2 regions of the Streptomyces sp. NPDC096152 genome follow, and region 1 is predicted to be linked to the other one. Evidence: riboswitches for the same ligand, from Rfam matches in the RefSeq annotation. Region 1 holds a riboswitch; the other holds the start of a gene.
The links. A riboswitch is a leader RNA that binds a small molecule or an ion and turns the genes downstream of it on or off. The one in region 1 is predicted to bind S-adenosylmethionine.
Positions count from the first base shown of each region.

Region 2: it holds a riboswitch for S-adenosylmethionine, as region 1 does, so the genes downstream of both, ACIQ9G_RS03790 (aminotransferase class V-fold PLP-dependent enzyme) here and thrC (threonine synthase) in region 1, are expected to answer to the same signal.

Region 1 covers NZ_JBIWFW010000007.1:120,630-124,126, reverse strand. The annotation lists gene ACIQ9G_RS23905 (MoaD/ThiS family protein) at 1-161, opposite strand, end outside; gene thrC (threonine synthase) at 158-1,441, opposite strand; SAM riboswitch class I at 1,459-1,628, opposite strand; gene ACIQ9G_RS23895 (glucosyl-3-phosphoglycerate synthase) at 1,797-2,741, shown strand; gene ACIQ9G_RS23890 (trehalose-6-phosphate synthase) at 2,824-3,497, shown strand, end outside.
Region 2 covers NZ_JBIWFW010000001.1:865,141-868,637, forward strand. The annotation lists gene ACIQ9G_RS03780 (cytochrome bc complex cytochrome b subunit) at 1-323, shown strand, start outside; gene trpD (anthranilate phosphoribosyltransferase) at 458-1,522, shown strand; SAM riboswitch class IV at 1,608-1,724, shown strand; gene ACIQ9G_RS03790 (aminotransferase class V-fold PLP-dependent enzyme) at 1,924-3,285, shown strand.

The sequences.
Region 1 (3,497 bases):
CGCAGCCTGCCCTGGTCGTCCAGGACGCGCGTGGCGATGCCGGTGTGGTTCTTCTCCAGGTCGGCGATGACCTCGCCGAGGGTCGCGCCGTCGGCGCTCACCTCGGCCCGGCCGCCGGTGTAGGTGCGCAGGATGGTGGGGATGCGAACGGTCACGCTCATGCGAGGCCAGCCTCTCGGAAGGAGTCCAGGTTCGGGCGGATGGTCGCGGTGAGGCCGGTGCCCGCCACCGCGTCCAGGGTCTTCAGGCCGTCACCGGTGTTCAGGACGACGGTGGTCTTCGCCGGGTCCAGCACACCGTTCTCGATCAGCTTGCGCGTGACGCCCACCGTCACACCGCCCGCCGTCTCCGCGAAGATGCCCTCGGTCCGGGCGAGCAGCTTGATGGCGTCCACCACCTGCTCGTCGGTCACGTCCTCCACGGCACCGCCGGTGCGGCGCGCGATGTCCAGGACGTACGGGCCGTCCGCCGGGTTGCCGATGGCGAGGGACTTGGCGATGGTGTCCGGCTTCTGCGGGCGGACCACGTCGTGGCCCGCCTTGTAGGCGGTCGACACCGGGGAGCAGCCCTGGGCCTGGGCGCCGAAGATCTTGTACGGCCGGTCCTCGACCAGACCGAGCCTGATCAGCTCCTGAAGGCCCTTGTCGATCTTCGTGAGCTGCGAGCCGGAGGCGATCGGGACCACGATCTGGTCCGGCAGCCGCCAGCCGAGCTGCTCGCAGATCTCGTACGCCAGCGTCTTGGAGCCCTCGGCGTAGTACGGCCGCAGGTTGACGTTGACGAAGCCCCAGCCCTCGCCGGCCGGGTCGCCGATCAGCTCGGAGCAGAAACGGTTCACGTCGTCGTAGTTGCCCTCGATGCCGACGAGCTCGCCGCCGTAGACCGCGGCCATGACGATCTTGCCCTGCTCCAGGTCGTGCGGGATGAACACGCAGGAGCGGAGGCCGGCCCGGGCGGCCGCGGCGCCGACGGCGCCGGCCAGGTTGCCGGTGGAGGAGCAGGACAGGGTGGTGAAGCCGAAGGCACGGGCGGCCTCCAGGGCCTGGGCGACGACCCGGTCCTTGAAGGAGTGCGTCGGGTTGCCGGAGTCGTCCTTCACGTACAGCCCGCCGGTCACGCCGAGCTCGCGGGCCAGGTTGTCGGCCTGCACCAGCTTGGTCCAGCCCGGGTTCAGGTTCGGCTTGGTCGCCACGTCGGCGGGGACGGGCAGCAGCGGCGCGTAGCGCCAGATGTTCGCGGGGCCCGCCTCGATCCGCTTGCGCAGCTCCTCGGTGTCGTACGCCGAGAAGTCGTAGGCGATCTCCAGCGGGCCGAAACACTCCTCGCAGGCGAAGACCGGGCCGAGCGGCACCCGGTGGCCGCACTCACGGCAGCTCAAGGACGCGGCGGGACCCAGGTCGACGGTGGAGTCGGTGCTGCTTGCAACAGTCTGCACAGCCATGGAGGCGAGGCCCTTTCTCCTCATCTTCCTCACGACGCATCTCGCCGTGAGACGGATTTGGCACCTTCCCTAGCCGGGAGCCTCGCGGTGACGATCGACCGTGCGCGCACAGCGATGGATACGAGAACCGGCTGGAGGGTTGCCGGGGCTTCATCGGGCCGTGTCCCTCTGCCCCTCTGGATGAGCGGTATGCGGTTGTTGAGCGGCGGCGACCCCCGACATGCGATGGTCATCCGCGTTGTTCAAGACTGTAACCGAAGGCCAGGACAGTTGAGATAGTCGTCCGAACCGCGAGACGGAGCACAGGACCCGTGTGATCCGTTCCGTGATCCGAATCAGTGAGGAGCCGCCGACCGTGCTGGAAGAAGTCGAGGGCTGGCTGAGGACACGCTCCTGGTCCGTGACCGATCGCCCGCTGCACCGGATCCTGGCCGCCAAGCGCGCGAGCGGCTCGTCGGTCAGCGTCGTGCTGCCCGCGCTGAACGAGGAGGAGACGGTCGGCGAGATCGTCGCCGTGATCCGTCACGACCTGATGCGGCAGGCCCCGCTCGTCGACGAGATCGTCGTCGTCGACTCGGGCTCCACCGACCGCACCTCCGAGGTGGCCGCCGCCGCGGGCGCCCGGGTCGTCCACCGGGACGACATCCTGCCGCGCATCCCGGCCGTCCCGGGCAAGGGCGAGGTGCTGTGGCGCTCGCTGCTCGCCACCGAGGGGGACATCGTCTGCTTCGTCGACGCCGACCTGAGGGAGTTCTCCTCCGACTTCGTCACCGGGATCGTCGGCCCGCTGCTCACCGACCCGGACGTCGACCTGGTGAAGGCGATGTACGACCGTCCGCTCGGCGGCGCCGCCGGGCAGGGCGGCCGGGTCACCGAGCTGATGGCGCGCCCGCTGCTCAACATGCACTGGCCGCAGCTGGCCGGCTTCGTGCAGCCGCTCGGCGGCGAGTACGCGGCCCGCCGCTCGCTGCTCGAACAGCTGCCCTTCCCGGTCGGCTACGGGGTCGAGCTGGGGATGCTGGTCGACGCGCTGCACCTGGTCGGCCTGGACGCGCTCGCCCAGGTGGACGTCGGCGTGCGCAAGCACCGGCACCAGGACGGGCAGGCACTCGGCCGGATGGCCGCCGCGATCTACCGCACCGCCCAGCTCCGGCTGGCCCGCGGCCATCTGATCCGGCCCGCCCTCACCCAGTTCGAGCGGGGCGAGGAGGGCTTCGAGCCGCGGACGTACTCGGTGGACACCGAGGAGCGGCCGCCGATGGTCGAGATCGCGGAGTACGCCGCCCGGAAGGTGGCGTGAAACATCGGCCCGGCCGTATACGGCCACCCACCAAGCGGAACCGTACGTTTGAGCGTTTGAGGGCCGGGCTAGGTTGAGGCGTATGGCTTCTACGCACGGTGCCGAGGTGCTGGTCGCGTCCAATCGCGGCCCGGTTTCGTACGAGCTGCGCGAGGACGGTTCGCTGCAGGCCCGACGCGGAGGCGGAGGGCTGGTGTCCGGGTTGTCGGCGATCGGGCCGGAGGCGGGCGCGGTGTGGGTGTGCGCCGCGCTCGGCGACGCCGACCGGGAGGCGGCCCGCCGCTTCGAGGGAGGCCGCCGATTGCCGTCCGACGCGACCGGCGGGCAGCAGGTCCGGATGCTCGACATCGACGCGGCGGTCTTCGCGGACGCCTACAACGGCATCGCCAACTCGGTGCTGTGGTTCGTCCACCACATGCTCTACCAGACGCCGCTGGAGCCGGTCTTCGACGCGGAGTTCCGCCGGCGGTGGGCGTCCTACGAGGCGTACAACCTGGCCTTCGCCGAGGCGCTGGCGGAGGAGGCCGCCGAGGGGGCGGCCGTGGTGGTGCAGGACTACCACCTGACGCTCGTCCCGGGGATGCTGCGCGACTTCCGGCCGGACGTGCGGATCGGCCATTTCTCGCACACGCCGTGGGCGCCGGTGGACTACTTCCGGATGCTGCCCGACGACATCGCCGAGCAGGTGCTGCGCGGGATGCTGGGCGCGGACCGCCTCGGCTTCCTCACCCGGCGGTGGGCGGACGCGTTCACCGG
Region 2 (3,497 bases), on a different contig from region 1:
GCCTCGGCCTCCAGCGCCGGGACAAGGAGAAGGTGCTGCACGGTCGCGAGACCGGCATCATCAAGCGCCTGCCTCACGGTGAGTTCATCGAGGTCCACGAGCCGCTCAGCCAGGAGCAGCTCTACACCCTCACGGCGCACCACCAGTACGAGCCGGCCGAGATCGGCCCGACGGTCGACGAGAACGGCGTCGAGCGCAAGGTGAAGGGATCCGAGAAGCTGCGCGCCAAGCTCAGCGGCGCCTACTACGGCGAGGACTCCCAGATCAACAAGCCGAGCGTCGAGGAGTACAAGGAGATCACGAGCGGCCACGGCCACCACTGATCGCTGCGCACGCCACAAGGAAAGGGTCCTGTCCTCCATGCGGACGGGGCCCTTTCCCGTGCCCCGGGCTGGATAGGGTGGAACCTGTTCGAGACCCGTGTCCCCAGTCCGGGACACCGACCCAGGAGCGGCTGATGAGCGCTGTGACCCCCGCTGGAGGCGACACCGCGGCGGGCCGTTCCTGGCCCCAGGTGCTGAACGGGCTGCTGGACGGCCGCGACCAGAGCGCCGACGACACGGCCTGGGCGATGGACCGGATCATGCGCGGCGAGGCCACCGACGCCCAGATCGCCGGCTTCGTGGTGGCGCTGCGGGCCAAGGGCGAGACGGTGGAGGAGATCACCGGCCTGGTCCGCGCGATGTACGACCACGCCAACGTCATCGAGGTGCCGGGCGAGACCGTCGACATCGTCGGCACCGGCGGCGACGGCGCCAGAACGGTCAACATCTCCACGATGTCGTCGATCGTCGTCGCCGGCACGGGCGCGAAGGTCGTCAAGCACGGCAACCGGGCCGCCTCCTCCGCCTCCGGGGCGTCCGACGTCCTGGAGAAGCTGGGCGTCAATCTGGAGCTGACGCCGCGACGGGTGGCCCAGGTCGCCGAGGAGGCCGGGATCACCTTCTGCTTCGCCGTGAAGTTCCACCCGGCGCTGCGCCATGTGGCGGCGGCCCGGGGCCAGCTGGGCATCCGTACGGTCTTCAACTTCCTCGGTCCGCTGACCAACCCGTCGAAGGTGCGGGCGCAGGCGGTCGGCGTGGCCGACGCGCGGATGGCGCCGATCATCGCGGGCGTCTTCGCCGAGCGCGGCAATTCCTCCCTCGTCTTCCGGGGCGACGACGGCCTGGACGAGCTGACCACGACCTCCACCTCCCACGTCTGGGTGGTCCGGGACGGCAAGGTCTCCGAGGAGACCTTCGACCCGCGGGACGTCGGCATCGAGCTGGTGCCCGTCGAGGCCCTGCGCGGGGGCGACCCGTCCTACAACGCCGAGGTCGCCCGCCGGCTGCTGGACGGCGAGACCGGCCCGGTGCGCGACGCCGTGCTGCTGAACTCGGCGGCCGCGCTGGTCGCCCTGGAGCCGGGGTCCGGGACGCTGGCCGAGCAGCTGCGCGCCGGAATGGACAGGGCCGCGCGGTCGATCGACTCGGGGGCGGCCAAGCGGGTGCTGGAGCGCTGGGTGGCCGCCAGCAACGCCTGATCCGCACACGGCACGAGGCTGGGCGCGGTCCGCATTCCGGACCGCGCCTTGCGCGTCGAAGATCGTGTGGCAGGATGGTGGACCAGGTCATGAGCGACAGCCATGCGGCCCCGGCCGGCTGTCCGGCAACCCTCCGTCCGTGGCGGGGTGCCCCGGGTGAGGACCAGGTCGTGGACAGCAAGGTCCACGGCAAGCGCGGACCCCTCGCACGCTTTCTGAATGAGCGTGGGGCCAGGGGTCCTGGTCGTTCGAGGGAGCCTTCCGTGAGCAAGCGAATGCGTTAGGGCGTCGAGCCCCGCCTCCGCACACCCCTTTCACCTTCCGCCGTGCTGGAGCTCCCTGCGTGCTCGAGCCGTAGTCGCTCGCACGGTGATTCCGCTTGCCTCTCACAGGAGTCCGCCATGTCCGTCGTCACCGCTGCCCCCGCCCCTGCCGTCTGCCCCCCGCTGCCCGTGCTGGGCCGGGACGTCGCCGTTCCGCTCGTCACCGGCGGTGAGGCCGGGTACGCCGCGCTCGACTACGCGGCCAGCGCCCCCGCCCTCCAGCGCGTCTGGGACGACGTGGCCGCCTACGCGCCGTACTACGGCAGCGTCCACCGCGGCGCCGGCCACCTCTCCCAGCTCTCCACCGACCTGTTCGAGAAGGCCCGGACGACCGTCGCCGGGTTCCTCGGCTGCCGTCCGGCCGACCAGGTGGTCTTCACCCGGTCCACCACCGACTCCCTCAACCTCCTGGCCCGCGCGCTGCCGGCCGGCTGCCGGGTCTTCGTCTTCGAGACCGAGCACCACGCCGCGCTGCTGCCGTGGCCGGGCGCCGACGTCACCGTCCTCGACGCGCCGCGCACCCCGCGGCAGGCCGTGGAGACCCTGGAGCGGGCCCTGGCCGACCGCGATCCCCACGCCCCGGCCCTGGTCTGCGTCACCGGCGCCTCCAACGTCACCGGCGAGCTGTGGCCGGTGCGGGAGCTGGCCGCCGCCGCGCACGCGCACGGCGCCCGGATCGTCCTGGACGCCGCCCAGCTCGCGCCGCACCACCCGGTGTCGGTCGCCGACCTCGACGTCGACTGGGTGGCCTTCTCCGGCCACAAGCTGTACGCCCCCTTCGGCTCCGGCGTCCTGGCCGGCCGCGCCGACTGGCTGCGGGCGGCCGAGCCGTACCTCGCGGGCGGCGGCGCGAGCCGTAGCGTCGCCCGGCGCGCCGACGGGGGAGTGGAGGTGGAGTGGCACGAGAGCGCCGCCCGCCACGAGGCCGGCTCGCCCAACGTGATCGGCGCCTACGCCGTCGCCTCGGCCTGCCGGGCCCTCACGGAGGCCGGCTTCGACACGCTCGTCGCCCGCGAGCAGCACCTGCTGCGCAGGCTCAGGACGGGCCTCGCCGAGGTGCCCGAGGTACGGGTGCTCTCCCTCTTCGGCGACGACGCGCCCCGGGTCGGCGTGCTGTCCTTCGTCGTCGAGGGCTGGAACAGCTCCCACTTCGCGGCCGCGCTCTCCGCCGAGTACGGCATCGGCGTCCGCGACGGCCTCTTCTGCGCCCAGCCCCTGCTCCGCACGCTGCTCGGCGCGGGCGCGGAGGCGCGCGGAGGGTGCGGCTCCCCGGAGACCGCCCCCGGCGAGCGCTCCCTGCACGCCGTCCGCGTCAGCTTCGGTGCCGGCACCCCCGACGAGCACATCGACCGCTTCCTGACCGCGGTGCGGGAACTCGTCCGGGACGGCGCGCGCTGGACGTACCGCACGGAGGGCGGCCGCTGCGTGCCGGTGGTCTAGTGCTGTGACCGGAAAGGTTCACCGGCTCGCGACGCCCGGCACGGCTCCCCCAAGCTCTGCGAGCAGGGGGACCCCCAGCCGCGTTGTCGCATCACCCGAGTACATCCAGTACGCGGGCGATGCTCCGCCTTGCGATGCTCCCCCACAGCCTGAACGGCGTGGGAGGTGCCCCCAGCACCGGACGCCGCGAGCTTTCCGGCAAACCTTTCCGG